DNA from 3 places in the Streptomyces sp. NPDC092045 genome. Region 2 is predicted to be linked to each of the others. Evidence: riboswitches for the same ligand, from Rfam matches in the RefSeq annotation. Region 2 holds a riboswitch; each other region holds the start of a gene.
What was found. Region 2 has a riboswitch for cobalamin ahead of ACIQKA_RS11180 (acyl-CoA thioesterase). Riboswitches for the same ligand answer to the same signal wherever they lie in the genome.

Region 1: another riboswitch for cobalamin. It lies ahead of metE (5-methyltetrahydropteroyltriglutamate--homocysteine S-methyltransferase); the one in region 2 lies ahead of ACIQKA_RS11180 (acyl-CoA thioesterase).
Region 3: another riboswitch for cobalamin. It lies ahead of ACIQKA_RS13755 (ribonucleoside-diphosphate reductase subunit alpha); the one in region 2 lies ahead of ACIQKA_RS11180 (acyl-CoA thioesterase).

What each region holds. Positions count from the first base shown of each region.
Region 1 is NZ_JBIVSC010000003.1:715,572-722,206, reverse strand. Features, by position in the region: gene metE (5-methyltetrahydropteroyltriglutamate--homocysteine S-methyltransferase) at 1-2,318, opposite strand, end outside; cobalamin riboswitch at 2,502-2,657, opposite strand; partial or broken gene ACIQKA_RS13425 (3-hydroxyacyl-CoA dehydrogenase family protein) at 2,829-3,136, opposite strand; gene ACIQKA_RS13420 (TSUP family transporter) at 3,214-3,996, shown strand; gene ACIQKA_RS13415 (response regulator transcription factor) at 4,012-4,830, opposite strand; gene ACIQKA_RS13410 (AMP-binding protein) at 4,961-6,635, shown strand, end outside; gene ACIQKA_RS13405 (AMP-binding protein) at 6,634-6,635, shown strand, end outside.
Region 2 is NZ_JBIVSC010000003.1:223,091-229,725, reverse strand. Features, by position in the region: partial or broken gene ACIQKA_RS11190 (aldehyde dehydrogenase family protein) at 53-232, opposite strand; gene ACIQKA_RS11185 (aldehyde dehydrogenase family protein) at 241-552, opposite strand; partial or broken gene ACIQKA_RS11180 (acyl-CoA thioesterase) at 727-1,059, opposite strand; cobalamin riboswitch at 1,218-1,373, opposite strand; partial or broken gene ACIQKA_RS11175 (metallophosphoesterase) at 1,972-3,192, opposite strand; gene ACIQKA_RS11170 (hypothetical protein) at 3,466-3,843, shown strand; gene ACIQKA_RS11165 (hypothetical protein) at 4,024-4,242, shown strand; gene ACIQKA_RS11160 (hypothetical protein) at 4,273-4,755, shown strand; gene ACIQKA_RS11155 (YncE family protein) at 4,917-6,110, opposite strand; gene ACIQKA_RS11150 (ABC transporter substrate-binding protein) at 6,198-6,635, shown strand, end outside.
Region 3 is NZ_JBIVSC010000004.1:60,786-67,420, reverse strand. Features, by position in the region: gene ACIQKA_RS13775 (GntR family transcriptional regulator) at 53-817, shown strand; gene ACIQKA_RS13770 (DUF3311 domain-containing protein) at 1,038-1,292, shown strand; gene mctP (monocarboxylate uptake permease MctP) at 1,289-2,914, shown strand; gene ACIQKA_RS13760 (GNAT family N-acetyltransferase) at 2,996-3,505, shown strand; cobalamin riboswitch at 3,555-3,695, shown strand; gene ACIQKA_RS13755 (ribonucleoside-diphosphate reductase subunit alpha) at 3,825-6,200, shown strand; gene ACIQKA_RS13750 (ribonucleotide-diphosphate reductase subunit beta) at 6,200-6,635, shown strand, end outside.

The DNA.
Region 1 (6,635 bases), 490 kb from region 2:
CAGGCGCCGGACAGCTCCCCCCGCACGGTGCGGGCGGCGGCGACCAGGTTCTCCAGGGAGGCCCGGGTCTCCGGCCAGGCGCGGGTCTTCAGACCGCAGTCGGGGTTGACCCACAGGCGCTCGGCGGGGATCGCCTCCAGGCCGGTGCGCAGCAGGTCCGCCGCCTCCTCCGCGCTCGGCACCCGGGGCGAGTGGATGTCCCAGACGCCGGGACCGGCCTCGCGCGGATAGCCGTGGGCGGCGAGCTCGCGGGCCACCTGCATGTGGGAGCGGGCCGCCTCCAGGCTGATGACGTCCGCGTCGAGGTCGTCGATCGCCTGGACGACGTCCCCGAACTCGGCGTAGCACATGTGGGTGTGGACCTGCGTGTCCGGCCGCACGCCGCCGGTGGCGAGCCGGAACGCCCCGGTCGCCCACGCCAGGTACGCCGGACGGTCGGCGGCCCGCAGCGGCAGCGTCTCGCGCAGCGCCGGCTCGTCCACCTGGATGACGGAGGTGCCGGCCGCCTCCAGGTCGCCCACCTCGTCGCGCAGGGCGAGGGCGACCTGCCGGGCGGTCTCGCCGAGCGGCTGGTCGTCGCGGACGAACGACCAGGCGAGCATGGTGACCGGGCCCGTCAGCATGCCCTTGACGGGCCTGGACGTGAGGGACTGGGCGTACGAGGTCCAGCGCACCGTCATCGGCTCGGGCCGCGAGATGTCGCCGGCCAGGACCGGCGGGCGGACGTAGCGGGTGCCGTACGACTGGACCCAGCCGTGCTGGGTGGCGAGGTAGCCGTCGAGCCGTTCGGCGAAGTACTGCACCATGTCGTTGCGCTCGGGCTCGCCGTGCACCAGGACGTCGACCCCGGCCTTCTCCTGGTACGCGACCACCTCCTGGATCTCGGCCCTGATGCGCTCCTCGTACCCGGCCGCGTCGATCCGCCCGGCCCGTAGGTCGGCGCGGGCGGTGCGCAGCTCGCCGGTCTGCGGGAAGGAGCCGATGGTGGTGGTCGGGAGCAGCGGCAGGCCCAGGTGGGCGCGCTGGGCGGCGGCCCGCTCGGCGTACGGCTGCGAACGGCGGGCGTCCGCCCCGGTGACGGCCCCGGTGCGGGTGCGCACGGCCGGGTTCCGGGTGATCGGGGAGTTCGCGCGGGAGGCGAGGGCGGCGCGGTTGGCGGCCAGTTCGCCGGCGATCGCGTCGGTGCCCCGCGACAGGCCCTCGGCCAGCGTCGTGATCTCGGTGGTCTTCTGCTTCGCGAAGGAGAGCCAGCGCAGGATCTGTGGGTCGACGTCCTTCTCGGCCGCCGCGTCGAGCGGCACGTGGAGCAGCGAGCAGGAGGCGGAGACGTCGACCCGGTCGGCGAGGCCGAGCAGGGTGCCGAGGACGGACAGGGACTTCTCCAGGTCGTTGACCCAGATGTTGCGCCCGTCGACCACACCGGCGACGAGGCGCTTGCCGGGCAGGCCGCCGACGGCGGCGAGGCCCTCCAGGTTGGCCGCCGCCGGACCGGTGAAGTCGAGCGCGAGGCCCTCGACCGGCGCCTTCGCCAGGACGGGCAGGGCGTCGCCGAGCCGGTCGAAGTACGAGGCGACGAGGAGCCGGGGCCGGTCGCTGGGCGCGCCGAGGTCGCGGTAGGCGCGCGCGGCGGCGTTCAGGTCGGCCGGGGTCCGGTCCTGGACGAGCGCGGGCTCGTCGAGCTGCACCCACTCGGCGCCGGCCGCGCGCAGGTCCGCGAGGACCTCCGCGTACACCGGCAGGAGCCGGTCGAGCAGGGTCAGCGGGTCGAAGTCGGCGGGCACGCCCGGCGCGGGCTTGGCGAGCAGCAGGTAGGTGACGGGGCCCACGAGCACGGGCCGGGCGGCGAGGCCCAGGGCCAGCGCCTCCGCCAGCTCCGCGACCTGCTTGGCCGAGTCGGCCGTGAAGACCGTGTCGGGCCCCAGCTCCGGCACCAGGTAGTGGTAGTTCGTGTCGAACCACTTCGTCATCTCCAGCGGGGCGACGTCCTGCGTGCCGCGCGCCATGGCGAAGTAGCCGTCCAGGGCGTCGGCCGCGACGGCCTCGCGGTGGCGAGCGGGGATCGCGCCCACCATGACGGTGGTGTCCAGGACGTGGTCGTAGTACGAGAAGTCGCCGGTCGGCACCTCGTGGACGCCGGCCCCGGCGAGCTGCCGCCAGTTGGTCCGGCGCAGTTCGGCGGCGGTGGACCGGAGGGCGTCGGCGGTGACGCGGCCCTTCCAGTAGCCCTCGATCGCCTTCTTCAGCTCCCGGTCCCGGCCCTGGCGCGGGTAGCCGTACACGGTGGCCCGTGCTGCCGCGGCTGCGGACTTCGTGGTCACGGAGATCTCCTTCGCGAGATGAATCCCTGAGGTCCCGGGGACGGGGAGAGGGCGCGAAGGGGCGACGGACCGGACGGTACGCGTGCGCGGCGGGCACGGTCGTCCGTCGGGTGTGTGCGCCGACCCGCCCTCGAGGTCACCGGGATGTCCGCGCGCGGAGTCGTCCGCGTGCGGGCAACGGGCAGGTCTTCGGACTCGCGGGCACGCCCTCCGGACTGGTCCGGCGGACACCTAGTGGCCGTCGCTTCCCAGCCCCTTCCCGGGGCCAGTGCGTATGACGGCGGTCGTTCCCGCTCACCGCTGCGGGGCAGTCCCGGATTCCCACCGGGTTCCCTCTTACGACGCGTCCCGCCTGGCGGACGGGGGCGAACCAGCTGCCCGGTCAGACTACGGGGTCGACCGCCGGAGCGGGGGAGCGCATCTCGCCATTCGGGCAGGGGAGAGGGACGCGCGAGTGAGGATCGAGCAAGCGGGGCCGCTCGCGCGGGCCGGCCGTCCGGGCGTCTCCGCCCGGTCGTAGACGTGGAACCCCCGGCCGCTCCTCCGGCCGAGCAGCCCCGCCTCCACCCTCCGCAGGAGCAGCGGCGGGGCGCGTACAGGGGTTCCTTGGACTCCTCGTACAGCGAGCGCGCGATGGAGGCGACCGCGTCGAGCCCGGTGAGGCCCGCGAGCCGCGGCATCGCGGACAGCGGGTACGGGACGAGCAGGGCGTTGACGACGAAGCCGGCCCGGTCGTGGGAGCCGATCGCGGTCTTGCCCGGGGTGCGGGCCGCGAAGTCGGTCACCGCGGCCGTCGCCGCCGAGGTGTGGAGGATCGTGTGGAGGGGGAGGCGGAGGCCCTGCCGCACCGGACCGGATACTGTCCGGACGATCTCGAAACGGCGGCGGGGGCACGATGGACTGGGCGATGCTGCTGGGCGGGATGGCCGCGGGGCTGCTGATCTCCGTGGTGACCGCGCCGGCCGGGGTCTCGGGAGCGGTGTTCCTGCTCCCGGTCCAGCTCAGCGTCTTCGCCGTGCCGAACCCCTCCGTCACGCCGACGAACCTGCTGTACAACGTCGTCGCGGGACCCGGCGCCCTCTGGCGCCACAGCAGGACCGGCGCCCTGCGCGGCCCGCTCACCCGCCGCCTGGTGGCGGGCACGCTCCCCGGGGTGGTGGTCGGCGCGGTCGTCCGCGTCTTCGCCCTCCCGGGCCCCACCGTCTTCCGCCTCCTCATCGCCGCGCTGCTGCTGCCCCTCGGCACATGGCTGTGCGTCCGCACCCTGCGCCCCGCCCGCGAGCGCCCCGCCGCCGAACCCTCGCCCCGCACCGTCACCGGACTCGCCCTGGCGGTCGGGGTGGTGGGCGGCATCTACGGCATCGGCGGCGGCTCCCTCCTCGGCCCGATCCTGGCGGGCCGGGGCGTCCCCGTCGCCCGCGTGGCCCCGGCGGCCCTCGCCGCCACCTTCACGACCTCGGTCGTCGGAGCCGTCACCTTCGCCCTGCTCTCCCTCACCACCACCGAGGCCGCCGCCCCCGACTGGACCCTCGGCCTCGCCTGCGGCCTCGGCGGCCTGATCGGCGGCTACCTCGGCGCCCGCCTCCAACCCCACCTCCCGGAAACCGCCCTCCGCCTCCTCCTGGGCACCCTGGCGACGACCCTGGGAGCGCTGTACGCGGTCCAGGCCCTGTTGTGAGGGGCCCGGCCGCCCCTACGGCAACACCCCCGCCCCCCGCGCCGCCACCACCGCCTCCATCCGCGTGCGCGCCCCCAGCTTCCGCATCGCCGAGCGCAGGTAGCCCTTCACCGTCTCCGGGCGCAGGCCCAGGCGGGTCGCCGCCACGGCGTTCGTCGCGCCCGAGGCGATCGCCGCCAGGACGTCCGTCTCGCGCGGGGTGAGGGTCACCCCGGGGAGGGGGGCGGGGGAGCCCGAGGCGGTCTCCAGGCGGCCGCAGACCGCGAGGAGGCGTTCCCGCAGCTCCGGGTCCGTGACCCTCGGCGCCAGTTCGCGCAGTTCTCCGTACGCCCGGCGGACCTCCTCCCAGGAGGGCCCGGGCGGGGGCGGGGCCAGGAGTTCCCGGACCTCGTCCCGTACCGCCAACGCCTGTTCCACGTCGCGGGCCGCCGCGACCGCCGCGTCGAAGACCCGCTCGCCGACCGGCAGCGCGTCGCGCAGCGCCCCGTACAGCACGCCCCGCACCCTCCGGCGCACGACGACCGGCACCGCGATCACCGACCGCAGCCCCTCCGCCGACACCGGGCCGTCGTACTCGTGCGTGATGTGCCGCGCCGAGGGGTAGTCCGTCACCGCGCACGGCCGGCCGAGCGCCAGGCACTTCCCGCCCAGGCCGGAGCCCGCCGAGATCGCGAGCCCGCGCAGGGCCGGCGTCACCGCGCCGTTCAGCTCGTCGATCCGCAGCCCCCGGGTCTCGTGCATCAGCCCCCCGAAGACCACCGGGAGCCCGGTGGCGCGGCGCAGCCTCAGCAGCGCGCCGCGCAGCTCCACCGACGATCCGACGTGCTCGCGCACCGCGCTCTCCTTCGTGGCCGCCGACCCCGTCAGCCCTTGACGTCCGCCGGTTCACCCCCGAACGGGGGTGGTGAGACCCGGGTCACTGATTACACGATGTCCGGGACCGGTCCCGCAACGAGGAGGACACATGACGGCAACCAGCGCGACCGAGGAGTTCCGGGCCGCCCGGGACTTCCTCCTGGAGCACCGGGAGGACTACGCGGCGGCCTACGAGGGCTTCGCGTGGCCCCGGCCCGAGCGGTTCAACTGGGCGCTCGAATGGTTCGACGTCGTCGCGGAGGGCAACGACCGCACCGCCCTGCACATCGTCGAGGAGGACGGCTCCGCGACGAAGGTGTCCTTCGCGGAGATGTCCGCCCGCTCGAACCGGGTCGCCAACCGGCTGCGCTCCCTGGGCGTGCGCGCCGGCGACCGGATCGTCGTCATGCTGGGCAACCAGGTCGAGCTGTGGGAGACCGTCCTCGCCGCGATGAAGCTGCGGGCCGTCGTCATCCCCGCCACCCCGCTGCTCGGCCCCGCCGACCTGCGCGACCGCGTCGACCGCGGTCGCGCCCGCCACGTCCTGGTCCGCGCCGAGGACACCGCCAAGTTCGACGACGTCCCCGGCGACTACACCCGGATCGCGGTCGGCGACGGCGGGGCGGGCTGGCTGGAGTACGGGCTCGCCGACCGCGAGTCCGCCGACTTCGAGCCGGACGGCGACACGCTCGCCGACGACACCCTGATGCTGTACTTCACCTCCGGCACGACCGCCCGCCCCAAACTGGTCGAGCACACCCACACCTCGTACCCGGTCGGGCACCTCGCCACCATGTACTGGATCGGGCTCAGGCCCGGCGACACGCACCTCAACATCTCCTCGCCCGGCTGGGCCAAGCACGCCTGGTCCAACCTCTTCGCCCCGTGGAACGCCGAGGCGACCGTCTTCATCCACAACTACACCCGCTTCGACCCGGCCCGCCTCATGGAGGAGATGGAGCGGCACGGGATCACCAGCTTCTGCGCCCCGCCGACCGTCTGGCGGATGCTGATCCAGGCCGACCTGGGGCAGCTCAAGACCCCGCCGCGCGAGGTCGTCGCCGCCGGCGAACCGCTCAACCCCGAGGTCATCGAGGCCGTCCGGCGCGCCTGGGGCACCACCGTCCGGGACGGCTTCGGCCAGACCGAGACCGCCGTCCAGGTCTCCAACAGCCCCGGTCAGCGGCTCAAGGAGGGCTCCATGGGCCGTCCGAGCCCCGGCTACCGGGTCACCCTGGTCGACCCGGTCAGCGGCCGCCCGGACGTCGACGAGGGCGAGATCTGCCTCGACCTGTCCGCCCGCCCGGTGGGCCTGATGACCGGCTACCACGGCGACCCGGAGCGCACGGCGGAGGCGATGGCCGGCGGCCACTACCGCACCGGCGACATCGGCGCGCGGGACGCGGACGGGTACATCACCTACATCGGGCGCTCCGACGACGTCTTCAAGGCCTCCGACTACAAGATCAGCCCCTTCGAGCTGGAGAGCGCGCTCCTGGAGCACGAGGCCGTCGCCGAGGCCGCCGTCGTCCCCGCCCCCGACCCGCTGCGGCTCGCCGTCCCCAAGGCGTACGTGGTCCTCGCGGCGGGCTGGGAGCCGGGCCCGGAGACCGCGAAGGTCCTCTTCGCGCACTCGCGCGCGGTCCTCGCCCCGTACAAGCGCGTCCGGCGGATCGAGTTCGCCGACCTGCCCAAGACCGTCTCCGGCAAGATCCGGCGCGTAGAGCTGCGCCGCCTCACCGCCGAGGGCGGCGGCACCGAGTACACGGAAGGGGACCCCTCGT
Region 2 (6,635 bases):
GGACGAACTCCCGCATGCCGAGCGCGGACGGCTCGCGTCCGTAACCGGAGCGCTCGATGCCGCCGAAGGGCAGGTCGGGCCGGGTGGAGGCCGGGTGGTTGACCCACACCATGCCGGTCTCCATCCGCTCGGCGACCCGGCGTCCGCGCTCCGCGTCGGCGCAGAAGACGGAGCCGCCGAGACCGTACTGGCCGTCGTCGGCGAGGGCGATCGCCTCGTCCTCGTCGGCCACCCGGTGGATCACGGCGGCGCGGCCGAGACTTCCTCCGCGTAGGCCCGCATCCCGGACTTGACGCCGGTGAGGACGGTCGGCTCGACGAAGGCACCCGGGCGGTCGATCCGGTGGCCGCCGGTGACCAGCTCGGCCCCCTGGTCCACCGTCTCGCGGATCTGCTCGACCGGGCCGGCGGCGGCCTGCTCCGACGAGAGCGGGCCGGGCGTGGTCGCCTCGTCCGCCGGGTCGCCGGACACCAGCGCCTCGAACGCGCGGCGCATCCCCGCGACGAAGTCGTCGTAGACCCCGTCGGGGACGATGAACCGCTTCGACGCCACGCAGCTCCGCCCGGAGGAACGCCCCGCGCCGGCCGGGCACCGGGCCACGGGCGGTCGGCGGGGTCCGGGTCCGACACTCGTGGGCGAGGAGACCGCCGCCCCGGCCGTGCGCGCGCACGGCCGGGGCGGCGGCCCGCCCGGTCAGGACGGGCCGGGCAGCGGTGTGTCGAGGACCGGGACGGGGCGCGGGGTGCCGTCGGCGTCGACGGCGACGAAGGTCAGGAAGGCGGTGGCCACCTCGGTGGCGGGGCCGGTGCTGTTCCAGCGCTCGGAGGTCACCCGGACCCCGACGGTCATCGACGTCCGCCCGGCCCGTTCGAGCCCGGCCTCGACGCTCAGCAGGTCTCCGGCCCGCACGGGGGCGAGGAAGGTCATCCGGTCGACGGAGGCGGTGACGGCCGGGCCGTCGGCGTGCCGCCCGGCGGCGGCGGCCGCGGCGTCGTCGATGAGCTTCATCATCACGCCGCCGTGGATGGTGCCGTAGAGGTTGGTGTCGTGCTCGCTCATGATGTGGGCGAGGACGACCCGGGAGTCCTCCGGCGTCTTGGCGGGACGGGCGGTGGGAACGGGACCGGTGACGGTGGGATCTGCCACGTCAACTCTCCTTCGCGAGTCGCGGCGGGGCTGTTCCGCGCGCACGGGGTGTGGGCGCGCGGGCAGCGGGCAGGTCTTCGGACTCGCGGGCACGCCCTCCGGACTGGTCCGGCGGACACCTAGTGGCCGTCGCTTCCCAGCCCCTTCCCGGGGCCAGTGCGTATGACGGCGGTCGTTCCCGCTCACCGCTGCGGGGCAGTCCCGGATTCCCACCGGGTTCCCTCTTACGACGCGTCCCGCCCGGCGGACGGGGGCGAACCAGCTGCCCGACCAGCCTACGCCGCGCTCCGACGGGGCCGTTCCACGCGTCGCCGCCTGCCGGGACCGCGGTGCCCGGCGGCCCTCCGGAGCCCGCTCCGCACGGGTTCGGCCGTGCGATCGACGCAGACGGCGGACGCGGCCCGGGAGATCCCCGATCCGGACGCCTGGCGGAAGACCCTGCGGGGCGCCCGGGGAGCGCTGTGGCCCCGGGCGCCCGTGCTTCCTCGCGGCCGGCCCGGAGACCGGGGAACGCGCCGCGCGCGAGGTCGCCGAAAGCCTGTCGCGCCCCGAGCCCCGGGGCCCACGGGGCGAGGGGTCCGGCTGCCGCGTCCGGCCGGGCCGCCGCCACGACCGCGAAGGGCGTACGGAGCGTCAGCCGCCGTCGGCCGCACTCCGGTTCACGGCCCGCGCGCTCGCGCGGACGTGGCCGGATCACGGTCCGGGACCGGGTGGACATCACCCGGCGCTGAAACGCGGACGGCGCCGACGTCTCTCCTCCCGCCCCGTTCCGTACTCCTCGCGGCCCGGTTCCTCCCGGGGCCCGGCGGCCGGGGCCGGGCACCCCTAGGACGAGGCGGGCCGCCGAGGGGAGCGGAGTACGAGCAGGGTGATCTCGCTGGGGGCGAAGACGCGGAAGGGCGGGCCCTAGAAACCGGTGCCGCGGCTGGTGTAGAGCAGGGTGCGCGCGCCGTGGCGGCTGAGACCGGCGACGGCCGGCTGGTCGAGGCGGACCAGGTGGTGGAAGGGCCAGATCTGGCCGCCGTGGGTGTGGCCGGAGAGCTGGAGGTCGACACCCGCAGCCGCCGCCCGGTCGACGAACTTGGGCTGGTGGGCGAGGAGGAGGACGGGCAGGTCGGGGTCGGCGCCCCGGAGGGCTCCGTCGAGGTGGGCGCGGTGGCCCGCCAGGCCGGAGGACTCGGCGGTGACGTCGTCGACGCCCGCGACCACGAGGGTGTCGCCGCCGCGTTCGAGCAGCAGGTGGCGGTTGCGCAGCGCCTCCCAGCCCAGCTCGCCCATCAGGTCGACCCAGCCCTGGGCCTCGCTGTAGTACTCGTGGTTGCCGGTCACGTAGACCAGGGCCCGGGTCGCCCGCACCGTGCCCAGCGGGGCGGCCTGGGCGCGGCGCCGGTCGGCCGTGCCGTCCGCGATGTCGCCGGTGTGGCAGACCAGGTCGGCCTCCAGGGCGTTCACCGTCTCGCAGACCCGTGCCGACCAGCGGGCCCGGTCGAGCGGGCCGTAGTGGGTGTCGGTGATCAGGACGACCCGGGTGCCGTCCAGACCGGCTCCCAGGCGGGGGAGTTCCACGTCGAGCCGGCGCACGCGCGGCACCCGCCGGGCCTCGGCGTACCCCCGGGCGAGCAGGGCGGCGGTCGTGCCGAGGACGGCCCAGGTGACGACGCGCGCCCGGTCCTGGCCGTCGCCGGCACCGGCCACGGCCAGGGCGGCCCGCAGCAGCACGCCGAGCAGGACGGACCAGGTGAACAGGACCCAGACGCCGCCCAGCAGCACGTCGCCGACGATCGCCGCCCGGTCCCGCTGACGCCGGCCGTGACCGCGCGTCATCGCGAGCGGCATGCCGACCAGGCCGAGGGCGAACAGCGCGGTGCCGACCGCCGCGACGGGGAAGGGCCAGTGCTGACCGGTGTGCAGGAGCACCCAGCACGGCACGGCCCACAGCAGGACGGGCGCGATCAGGGGGACGTACCGCATCAGGCGTCGCAGCCGGCTCCGCGGCGCCTCCCGCGCCTCGCCGTCGGCGGATCGGGTGTCGCTTGTCTCGGTCACGCTCGCCCTCCTGAGGGTCCGTCCGGCGGATCGGGTACGGGGCCGGGGCGACGGCCGCGGCACGGTCGCCGTACCGGCCGTCCGCCCGGGGCCCGGCGTGATCCGCCGTCCGCACCCCGATCCCGCTCCGGCCCGGCCGCCGGAGCCTTCCGGAGAACCCATTGTCCGCCGCCGCGGGGGAGGACCGTCCTCCGGGTGCCGGCCCGGCCGGTGAGCGAGCGGCGCCGGAACCGGACGAAGTGCGTTGTCGGACCCCCGCCGTACGCTCGGCCCATGAGCGTCTCCCTCTACTACCGGGTCCGCCGGACCGAGCCCCTGACCGGCGCGGAGTCGGCCGCGACCGAGCGGATCACGGCCGCCCACCACGCCTCCTTCCCCTACGGGGACGAGGAGGCCCTGTACTTCTGGCCCGTCGGCGACGATCCCCGGGAGGTCCTGGCGGGCTCCACCAGGATGCCCTCCGACCCCGGACGCTGCCTTCCGGTGATCGCCCACGTCCTCGACTCCCTCACCGAGCTGCGCCGCGCCCTCCCCGGCACCGACTGGCACGTCCACCTGGACGACCTGGACGTCCCCTGGGACGAGGCGGAGGGCTACGCGCTGCCGGGCATGCGGGACCCGGAGCTCCGGACGGACCCGGAAGGCCCCTGAGGGGAGGAGCCGGTCCTCCGGCCCCGGGGCCGGGGAGCCCGGTACCGCGGTCCTTCCGTGCCGGAAGCCGCCCCGAAGCCGCCGCCGAACAGCCGCCGGAACTGCCGCCGGGGGGAGCGGGGGCGTCCTACCGTCCTCGTACACCCCCTTTCCACGAGGGCACATCCAGGAGGTTTCGTCATGACGCACCCGGGTCGTTCCGCCGCCGGCGGTGCCGCGGCGGCCGCCGCCGCGGCCGCGCTCCTTCTCGGCGGATCGGGCACGGCGGCCGCGCAGCCGTCATCGTCCGAGCCGCAGCGGATCAGCTCGCCGCAGCTGCGGGCGCACCTCACCGAGGCCGTCGCGCAGGAGCGCCTCGCCGCCGCCTGTCTCCCGGCCTGCGCCGGCCAGATCGTGTAGCGGACGCGACGGACCGACGAGGAGGTGGAGATGAGCACCGCGGACCGTTCCGGGAAGAGCGGGGCCTGGTGCCCGAGCGGCAGACCCGACGCGCCGGAGGCGGTGGTGCTGGGCGTCCGTTCCGGGCGGGGCGGGGAGGTCGTGTACCTCGCCGACCCCGTGCCGGCCCGGGACGTCCTCCCGGTCGTCCCGAAGGACGTCGAGCCGACCCGGGTCCTGCGCTTCGCGTCGCACTGCGTCAGCGACTGCCTGCACCGCAGGGGCAACGACTGCACCCTGGTGGAGCGGGTGGCGGCCACGCCGGCGGACGAGGACCGGAACGTGCCGCGGTGCCATCTGCGGGCCCACTGCAAGTGGTGGGCACAGATCGGTGTGGACGGCTGCCGCCGGTGTCCGGCCGTGGCGACCACCGTCGTGGAGGGCGACGACCTGGGCGCGCTGGTCGCCGACCCCGGTACCACCCGCGAGCAGGTGGAGGAGTGGACGGCGCGGGCCGAACCCGCTTACCGGTAGCCGTTCCCCGCCCGGCCCCGCCTCGGTCCGCGCGCCGTCGGGACTCGCTTCTCCCGGGCGTTCCGCGGGACCGGGGCCGCCGTCCGGGCGGGGCTCGCCGTCCTCGTGGCCCGTTCCCGACGCGGGGGAGCCGGCTCCCCGGGGAGCCCGGGGAGTTTCCGTCAGCGGCCCAGGGGATCGCCGTCGGAGCCGTCGTCCCGGCCGAACAGCGCCGCGTGACCGCCGTGGTGTAGCGGCGTGTCCAACCGCGGGCGGGCCGTCTCCCGGCCCGTCCGCGCGTCGAAGAGGTGCACCTCCCCGTGGCCGCCCCGGGTCACGGCCACCCAGTCGGCGCCCGGTGAGGCGGCCACCGCGCGGCGCTGGACGCCCTCCCAGGGCGTGCCGCCGCGCCTCGGCGCACCGGACATGGCGGGGAGCGGGACGCGGCGGAGGGCGCCGTCGTCGCCCAGGAGCACCAGTTCGTCGCCGTCGGGGTGCACGCGGGTGAAGGCGGTGCGGTCGCGGGCGAGGGCCAGCCGGAAGACCAGGCCGGGGCCGAGTTCGGTGCGGACCGTACGGCCCGTCCCCAGGTCGTGGCGCCATGCCAGGTTCGTCCAGTCCGGCCAGCGCAGCGGGTCCGGGTCGCCGCCGCGCAGCGTGCTCCAGAGGGCCCGCCGACGGGCGTCGAGACGGAGGTACCAGCCCCGGGCGGGCGATTCCCAGGGGATCACCGGCCCGGCCACCAGCCCGTCGCCCCTCCTCCGGGCCGTGTGCACCCCCGCGCCCGTCGCCGCGAACACCCGTCCCGACGCCGGGTCCTGGGCGTCGCCGTGCCCGTCGTCCGGCAGGGGCAGCAGCGCGTGCGGCGTGACCGCCGGGCAGCCGGGCGGCGCGGCCAGCAGGTCCGCGAACCGGTGGACGGCCAGCGCGCCGGGTTCCCGGTGCCGCAGGACGACGAGCGGGTCGCCGCCGCCCAGTACCGTCACGCCCGGTTCGCCGACGCGCGTGCGCACCCGGGCGGTCTCCCCGGTGGCCAGGTCGACGACCGTCAGCAGGTCCGACCACGGTTCGCCGTTCTTCCCCAGACCGGTGGTGACGGCCAGCCGGCGCCCGGACGGGTCGCAGGCGAGGTGCTCCGCCGGGACGGCCACCGGGATCGCGCGTTCCACCAGCTCCTCGCCGAAGGGGTCGAGCACCAAGAGCTCTCCCCGGCGGTCGTCGACGCAGGCCACCCGTCCCCCCGGCAGCGCCAGGAACCCCGCGTGCTCGGACAGATGACGTCCGGTGAGGCGCCCGGTGACCGTGCCGTCCGGCACGGCCAGCGCGTACACGGCCCCGTCCACGTGGTCGGAGACGAGGAGTGCGGCAGCGGTCATGGGATCCTCCGGTGGTCTGTTTAGTGAAAACGATTATCATGTATGTTCGGTGCGTTCCAGGTTTCCGAAGAAGAAGCGAGGGCGTCGATGCCGCACGCACCGTCGAGATTCGTCCGCAGTTGGCTCACCGCGGCAGTGGTGGGCTCCGTCCTGGTCGGCTGCGGCTCGTCGGCCGGCGGGCCCACGAGCGACAAGGCCGGGCCGTCCCACGGGAAGACCGGGCCGGCCGCGAAGGGCGGAGGCGCCGTCACCGTCGAACCCATCAGGGCGACGGCCGGGTTGACCGACGTCAACGGCGTCGAGGTCACCCCGAAGAGGAAGCCGGAGCGCATCGTCTGCCTGTTCGCGCTCTGCGACGACATCCTGACCGAACTCGGCATCGTCCCGACGGCCACCAACAGCGCCCTGCTCGCCCACCCCGGTTTCCTGGGGAAGGAGAGGGCCGGAAAGGTCGCCGTCGTCCCGGGCGGGTTCATCGCTCCGGAGGTGGAGGCGATCCTCTCCCACGAGCCCGACCTCGTGATC
Region 3 (6,635 bases), on a different contig from region 2:
ACAGACGGAGGAGCCGGTGACGGCAACAGCACAGGAGTCGGGAAGGCAGGCCATGGCCACGGACGCGGGCAGCACGGAGACAGAGAGCGGGACGCCCACCCGTACCGCGCGCGTGCCCAAGTACTACCGGCTGAAGCGGCACTTGCTCGACATGACCGAGACCCTGCCGCCCGGCACGCCCGTCCCGCCGGAGCGGACGCTCGCCGCCGAGTTCGACACCTCCCGCACCACCGTGCGCCAGGCCCTCCAGGAACTGGTCGTCGAGGGGCGCCTGGAGCGCATCCAGGGCAAGGGCACCTTCGTGGCCAAGCCCAAGGTCTCCCAGGCGCTGCAACTCACCTCGTACACCGAGGACATGCGCGCCCAGGGCCTGGAGCCCACCTCCCAGCTCCTCGACATCGGCTACGTCACCGCCGACGACACCCTCGCCGGACTGCTCGACATCTCGGCCGGCGGCCGGGTCCTGCGCATCGAGCGCCTGCGGCTCGCCAGCGGGGAGCCGATGGCGATCGAGACCACCCACCTGTCCGCGAAGCGCTTCCCGGCCCTGCGCCGCTCCCTGGTGAAGTACACCTCGCTCTACACCGCGCTCGCCGAGGTCTACGACGTGCACCTCGCCGAGGCCGAGGAGACCATCGAGACCTCCCTCGCCACCCCGCGCGAGGCCGGGCTGCTCGGCACGGACGTGGGCCTGCCGATGCTGATGCTCTCCCGCCACTCGCTGGACGCGCAGGGCGAGCCGGTGGAGTGGGTGCGGTCCGTCTACCGGGGCGACCGGTACAAGTTCGTGGCCCGCCTCCAGCGCCCCAACGACTGAGCGGCGGCGCCCCTCCCGCGCAACGGCCGCACCCCCGTCGGGTGCGGCCGTTTCGCGTTTCCGGGAATGTCGTATTCCCTCCGCACGGCGCCGCCGGCGATCGAAGAGGGCCGCTTCCGACAAAACAGATCCGTTATGCGGACGGGGGTTCCATGGAGCGGACGCGTCCCCTAGATTTCCCCAGCATTACCGAGGTGATCAGCGAGGGGACGACATCGCCATGTCAGAAGCGGCACAAGGGAAACAACCGACCGTCACCCCCCTGCGGGTGGTGATCGCGCTCTGTCTCGTCGCCCCGTTCGTGGCGATGCTCTGGGTGGGCTCCTACGCGAAGGCCGAACCCCTCTTCGCGGGCATCCCCTTCTTCTACTGGTACCAGATGCTCTGGGTGCTGGTCTCCACCCTGCTCACCATGATCGCGTACAAGCTGTGGCAGCGGGACCAGCGGTCCCGCGAGGGAGGCGACGCGCGATGAAGGACGGCGTGAACGGCGTGGCGCTCGCCGTCTTCATCTTCTTCTTCCTGGCCGTCACGGTCATGGGCTTCCTCGCCTCGCGCTGGCGCAGGGCCGAGAACGAGCACAGCCTCGACGAGTGGGGCCTCGGCGGCCGGTCCTTCGGCACCTGGGTGACCTGGTTCCTGCTCGGCGGCGACCTCTACACCGCGTACACCTTCGTCGCCGTCCCGGCGGCCATCTACGCTGCGGGCGCGGCCGGCTTCTTCGCCGTCCCGTACACGATCCTGGTCTACCCGCTGATCTTCACCTTCCTGCCGCGCCTGTGGTCGGTCTCGCACAAGCACGGGTACGTGACCACCTCCGACTTCGTCCGGGGCCGCTTCGGCTCCAAGGGCCTGTCGCTGGCCGTGGCGGTCACCGGCATCCTCGCCACCATGCCGTACATCGCGCTCCAGCTCGTCGGCATCCAGGCCGTCCTGGACGTGATGGGCGTCGGCGGCGGCGAGAACACCCACTGGTTCGTCAAGGACCTGCCGCTGCTCATCGCCTTCGGCGTCCTCGCGGCCTACACGTACTCCTCCGGCCTGCGCGCCCCCGCGCTCATCGCCTTCGTCAAGGACACCCTGATCTACATCGTCATCGCGGTGGCGATCATCTACATCCCGATCAAGCTGGGCGGCTTCGACGAGATCTTCAGCAAGGCGGGCGAGGCCTTCGCACAGACCAACCCGGCGACCGACAAGCCGCGCGGCGCGCTCGTCCCCGGCGAGGCCGGCCAGTGGACGTACGCGACGCTCGCGCTCGGCTCCGCGCTCGCGCTCTTCATGTACCCGCACTCCATCACGGCGACGCTGTCGTCCCGGAGCCGCGAGGTCATCCGCCGCAACACCACGATCCTGCCACTGTACTCGCTGATGCTGGGCCTGCTCGCGCTGCTCGGCTTCATGGCGATCGCCGCCGGGATCCAGGTGAAGAACGGCCAGCTCGCCATTCCGCAGCTCTTCGAGACCATGTTCCCGGACTGGTTCGCGGGCGTCGCGTTCGCCGCGATCGGCATCGGCGCGCTCGTCCCGGCCGCGATCATGTCGATCGCCGCGGCCAACCTCTTCACCAGGAACATCTACAAGGACTTCATCAAGCCGGACGCCACTCCGGCGCAGGAGACCAAGGTCTCCAAGATCGTCTCGCTCCTGGTGAAGGTCGGCGCGCTCGCCTTCGTCCTCACCATGGACAAGACGGTCGCGATCAACTTCCAGCTGCTCGGCGGCATCTGGATCCTCCAGACCTTCCCGGCCCTGGTGGGCGGCCTGTTCACCCGCTGGTTCCACCGCTGGGCGCTGCTCGCGGGCTGGGCCGTCGGCATGGTCTACGGCACGGTCGCCGCCTACGGCGTCGCCAGCCCGACCCAGAAGCACTTCGGCGGCTCCTCCGCCGAGATCCCGGGCATCGGCGAGATCGGCTACATCGGCCTCACCGCCTTCGTCCTCAACGTCGTGGTCACCGTGGTCCTCACCTTCGTCCTCAAGGCCCTCAAGGCCCCCGAGGGCGTCGACGAGACCTCTCCGTCGGACTACACGGCCGACGCCGGCGACCCCGGCGTCCGGGTCGAGATGGAGAAGGCCACCACGCCCACCCACTGACACCGGCAGCGCCGAAAGGGCCCGGGACCTCCACCAGGAGGCCCCGGGCCCCGGCGCGTCCCCGGTGTGCACACTTCCCCCATGGACTTCACGATCAGGGCGGTACGGCCCGAGGAGTACGAGGTGCTCGGCGAACTGACCGGGCGCACCTATCTGGACGACGGACTGCTGAAGTACGGTGCCGAGGACTCCTACCTGGCCGTGCTGCGGGACACGGAGCGGCGGGCCCGCGAGAGCGAGGTCCTCGTCGCGGAGGACACCGGGGACGCGGCGGGGCGGATCGTCGGCGGGGTGACCTTCGCCCGGGGCGGCACCCCGTGGGCCGACATCGCGGTGGCCGGCGAGGCCGAGTTCCGGATGCTCGCGGTCGCCCGGGAGGCCCGCGGCCGGGGCGTCGGGGAGGCCCTCGTACGGGCCTGTGTCGACCGGGCGCGGGCCCTCCCGGGGTGCGCCCGGATCGTGCTCTCGACGGGCGCGGAGATGATCGCGGCGCACCGGATCTACGAGCGGACGGGCTTCGTCCGCACCCCGCACCGGGACTGGGAGCCCTCCCCCGATCACTCTCTGCGCACCTACTCCCTGGAGTTCTGAGCCCAAGTCCCTTCCAGGGGGCGACACAACATGTGGGGGGTGCCATGAGCGGCGCCCCCCACATGTATGCTCGTCCTCGCTGTCGACGCAGGGGAATCCGGCGCGAATCCGGAACTGTCCCGCAACGGTGTGCTTCGTGCGGTTTCGTCCGGGGTGAGTCCGAACACCTGCCGACAGCGCACCCGGTCCTTCCGTTCCGGGTGCCACAGACGTCCGGGCCTCGCGGAGTGGGCCGGTGGACGCGGCGCGTCACGCCTGGACGCCCGCCCGTCCGCCCTCCCCCGCCGAGGCCCCGAGCCGAGCGAGGGAGAGCCCCCACGTGACCATCGCGCCCGCCGATCCGGCTTCGGCCGAGGCTTCCGCGGTCGAGAGCGACGGCCCCGGGACCGTACTGCTGCGGACCCTGACCGACCTCACCGCCGATCTCCCCGACACCGACCCCGGCAGGGTCGCCGCCGCCGCGCTCCGCGGCCGCAGCTCCGCCGCGGACGAGGCGGAGCTGCGCGAGCTGGCCACCGAGGCGGCCGCCGGCCTGATCGCCGAGGACCCGGCGTACTCCCGGCTCGCCGCCCGGCTCCTCACCGTCACCATCGCGGACGAGGCCGCCTCCCAGGGCTCGGTCGACTTCTCCTCCTCGGTCGCCGTCGGCCACCGCGAGGGCCTGATCGCCGACCGCACCGCCGAGTTCGTCGCGCTGCACGCCGACCGCCTCGACGCCACGATCGACCGCGCCGGCGACGACCGCTTCGGCTACTTCGGCCTGCGCACCCTCTACTCGCGCTACCTGCTGCGCCACCCGATCACCCGCAAGGTGATCGAGACCCCGCAGCACTTCATGCTGCGCGTCGCCTGCGGCCTGGCCGAGGACGAGAGCGTCCGCGCGCTCGACGAAGTGGCCGCGCTGTACCGCCTGATGAGCCGGCTGGACTACCTGCCGTCCTCCCCCACGCTCTTCAACTCCGGCACCCGCCACCCGCAGATGTCCTCCTGCTACCTCCTGGACTCCCCGCAGGACGAGCTGGACTCCATCTACGACCGCTACCACCAGGTCGCGCGCCTCTCGAAGCACGCGGGTGGCATCGGCCTCTCGTACTCCCGCATCCGCGCCCGCGGTTCGCTGATCCGGGGCACCAACGGGCACTCCAACGGCATCGTGCCGTTCCTGAAGACCCTGGACGCCTCCGTCGCCGCCGTGAACCAGGGCGGCCGCCGCAAGGGCGCCGCCGCCGTCTACCTGGAGACCTGGCACGCGGACATCGAGGAGTTCCTGGAGCTCCGCGACAACACGGGCGAGGACCAGCGCCGCACGCACAACCTGAACCTGGCGCACTGGATCCCGGACGAGTTCATGCGCCGCGTGAACGCCGACGCCGAGTGGTCGCTGTTCTCCCCCTCGGACGTGCCCGAGCTCGTCGACCTGTGGGGCGAGGAGTTCGACGCCGCCTACCGCAGGGCCGAGGCGGCCGGCCTGGCCCGCAAGACGATGCCGGCCCGCGACCTGTACGGCCGGATGATGCGGACCCTGGCCCAGACCGGCAACGGCTGGATGACCTTCAAGGACGCCTCGAACCGGACGGCCAACCAGACCGCCGAGCCCGGCCACACCGTCCACTCCTCCAACCTCTGCACGGAGATCCTGGAGGTCACGGACGACGGCGAGACCGCGGTCTGCAACCTGGGCTCGGTCAACCTCGGCGCGTTCGTGTCCGGTTCGGACATCGACTGGGAGCGCCTGGACGCGACCGTCCGCACGGCCGTCACCTTCCTCGACCGGGTCGTCGACATCAACTTCTACCCGACCGAGCAGGCGGGCCGCTCCAACTCCCGCTGGCGTCCGGTCGGCCTGGGCGCCATGGGCCTCCAGGACGTCTTCTTCCAGCTGAAGCTGCCCTTCGACTCCCCCGAGGCGCGGGCGCTCTCCACCCGGATCGCCGAGCGGATCATGCTCGCCGCGTACGAGGCCTCCGCCGACCTCGCCGAGCGCAACGGCCCGCTCCCCGCCTGGGAGAAGACCCGCGCCGCCCGGGGCGTGCTGCACCCCGACCACTACGACGTGGAGCTGAACTGGCCGGAGCGCTGGACGGCGCTGCGCGAGCGGATCGCCGCCGTCGGCATGCGCAACAGCCTCCTCCTCGCCATCGCGCCGACCGCGACGATCGCCTCGATCGCCGGCGTGTACGAGTGCATCGAGCCGCAGGTCTCCAACCTGTTCAAGCGCGAGACGCTGTCGGGCGAGTTCCTCCAGGTCAACTCGTACCTGGTCGACGAGCTGAAGAGGCTCGGCGTCTGGGACGCGCAGACCCGCGAGGCGCTGCGCGACGCCAACGGCTCGGTGCAGGGCTTCACCTGGGTCCCGGCCGAGGTGCGCGAGCTGTACCGCACGGCCTGGGAGATCCCGCAGCGCGGCCTGATCGACATGGCCGCCGCCCGCACCCCGTTCCTGGACCAGTCGCAGTCGCTGAACCTGTTCCTGGAGACGCCCACCATCGGCAAGCTGTCGTCGATGTACGCGTACGCCTGGAAGCAGGGCCTCAAGACGACGTACTACCTGCGCTCCCGCCCGGCCACCCGGATCGCCCGCGCCGCCCAGGCGTCGACGGCCGCCGCCGCGCCGATCCCCGTCCAGCAGGTCGCCGACCCCGACGCGGTCGCCTGCTCCCTGGAAAACCCCGAGTCCTGCGAGGCCTGCCAGTAATGAGCTCCACCGAACAGAAGAACCTGCTCGACCCGGGCTTCGAACTCACCCTCCGTCCCATGCGCTACCCGGACTTCTACGAGCGCTACCGGGACGCGATCAAGAACACCTGGACCGTCGAGGAGGTCGACCTCCACTCGGACGTCGCCGACCTCGCCAAGCTGACCCCGGCCGAGCAGCACATGATCGGCCGTCTGGTCGCGTTCTTCGCGACGGGCGACTCGATCGTCTCGAACAACCTGGTCCTGACGCTGTACAAGCACATCAACTCCCCCGAGGCGCGGCTCTACCTGAGCCGGCAGCTCTTCGAGGAGGCCGTGCACGTCCAGTTCTACCTGACGCTGCTCGACACCTACCTGCCCGACCCGGACGACCGCGCCGCCGCGTTCGACGCGGTCGAGGAGATCCCCTCCATCCGCGAGAAGGCGCAGTTCT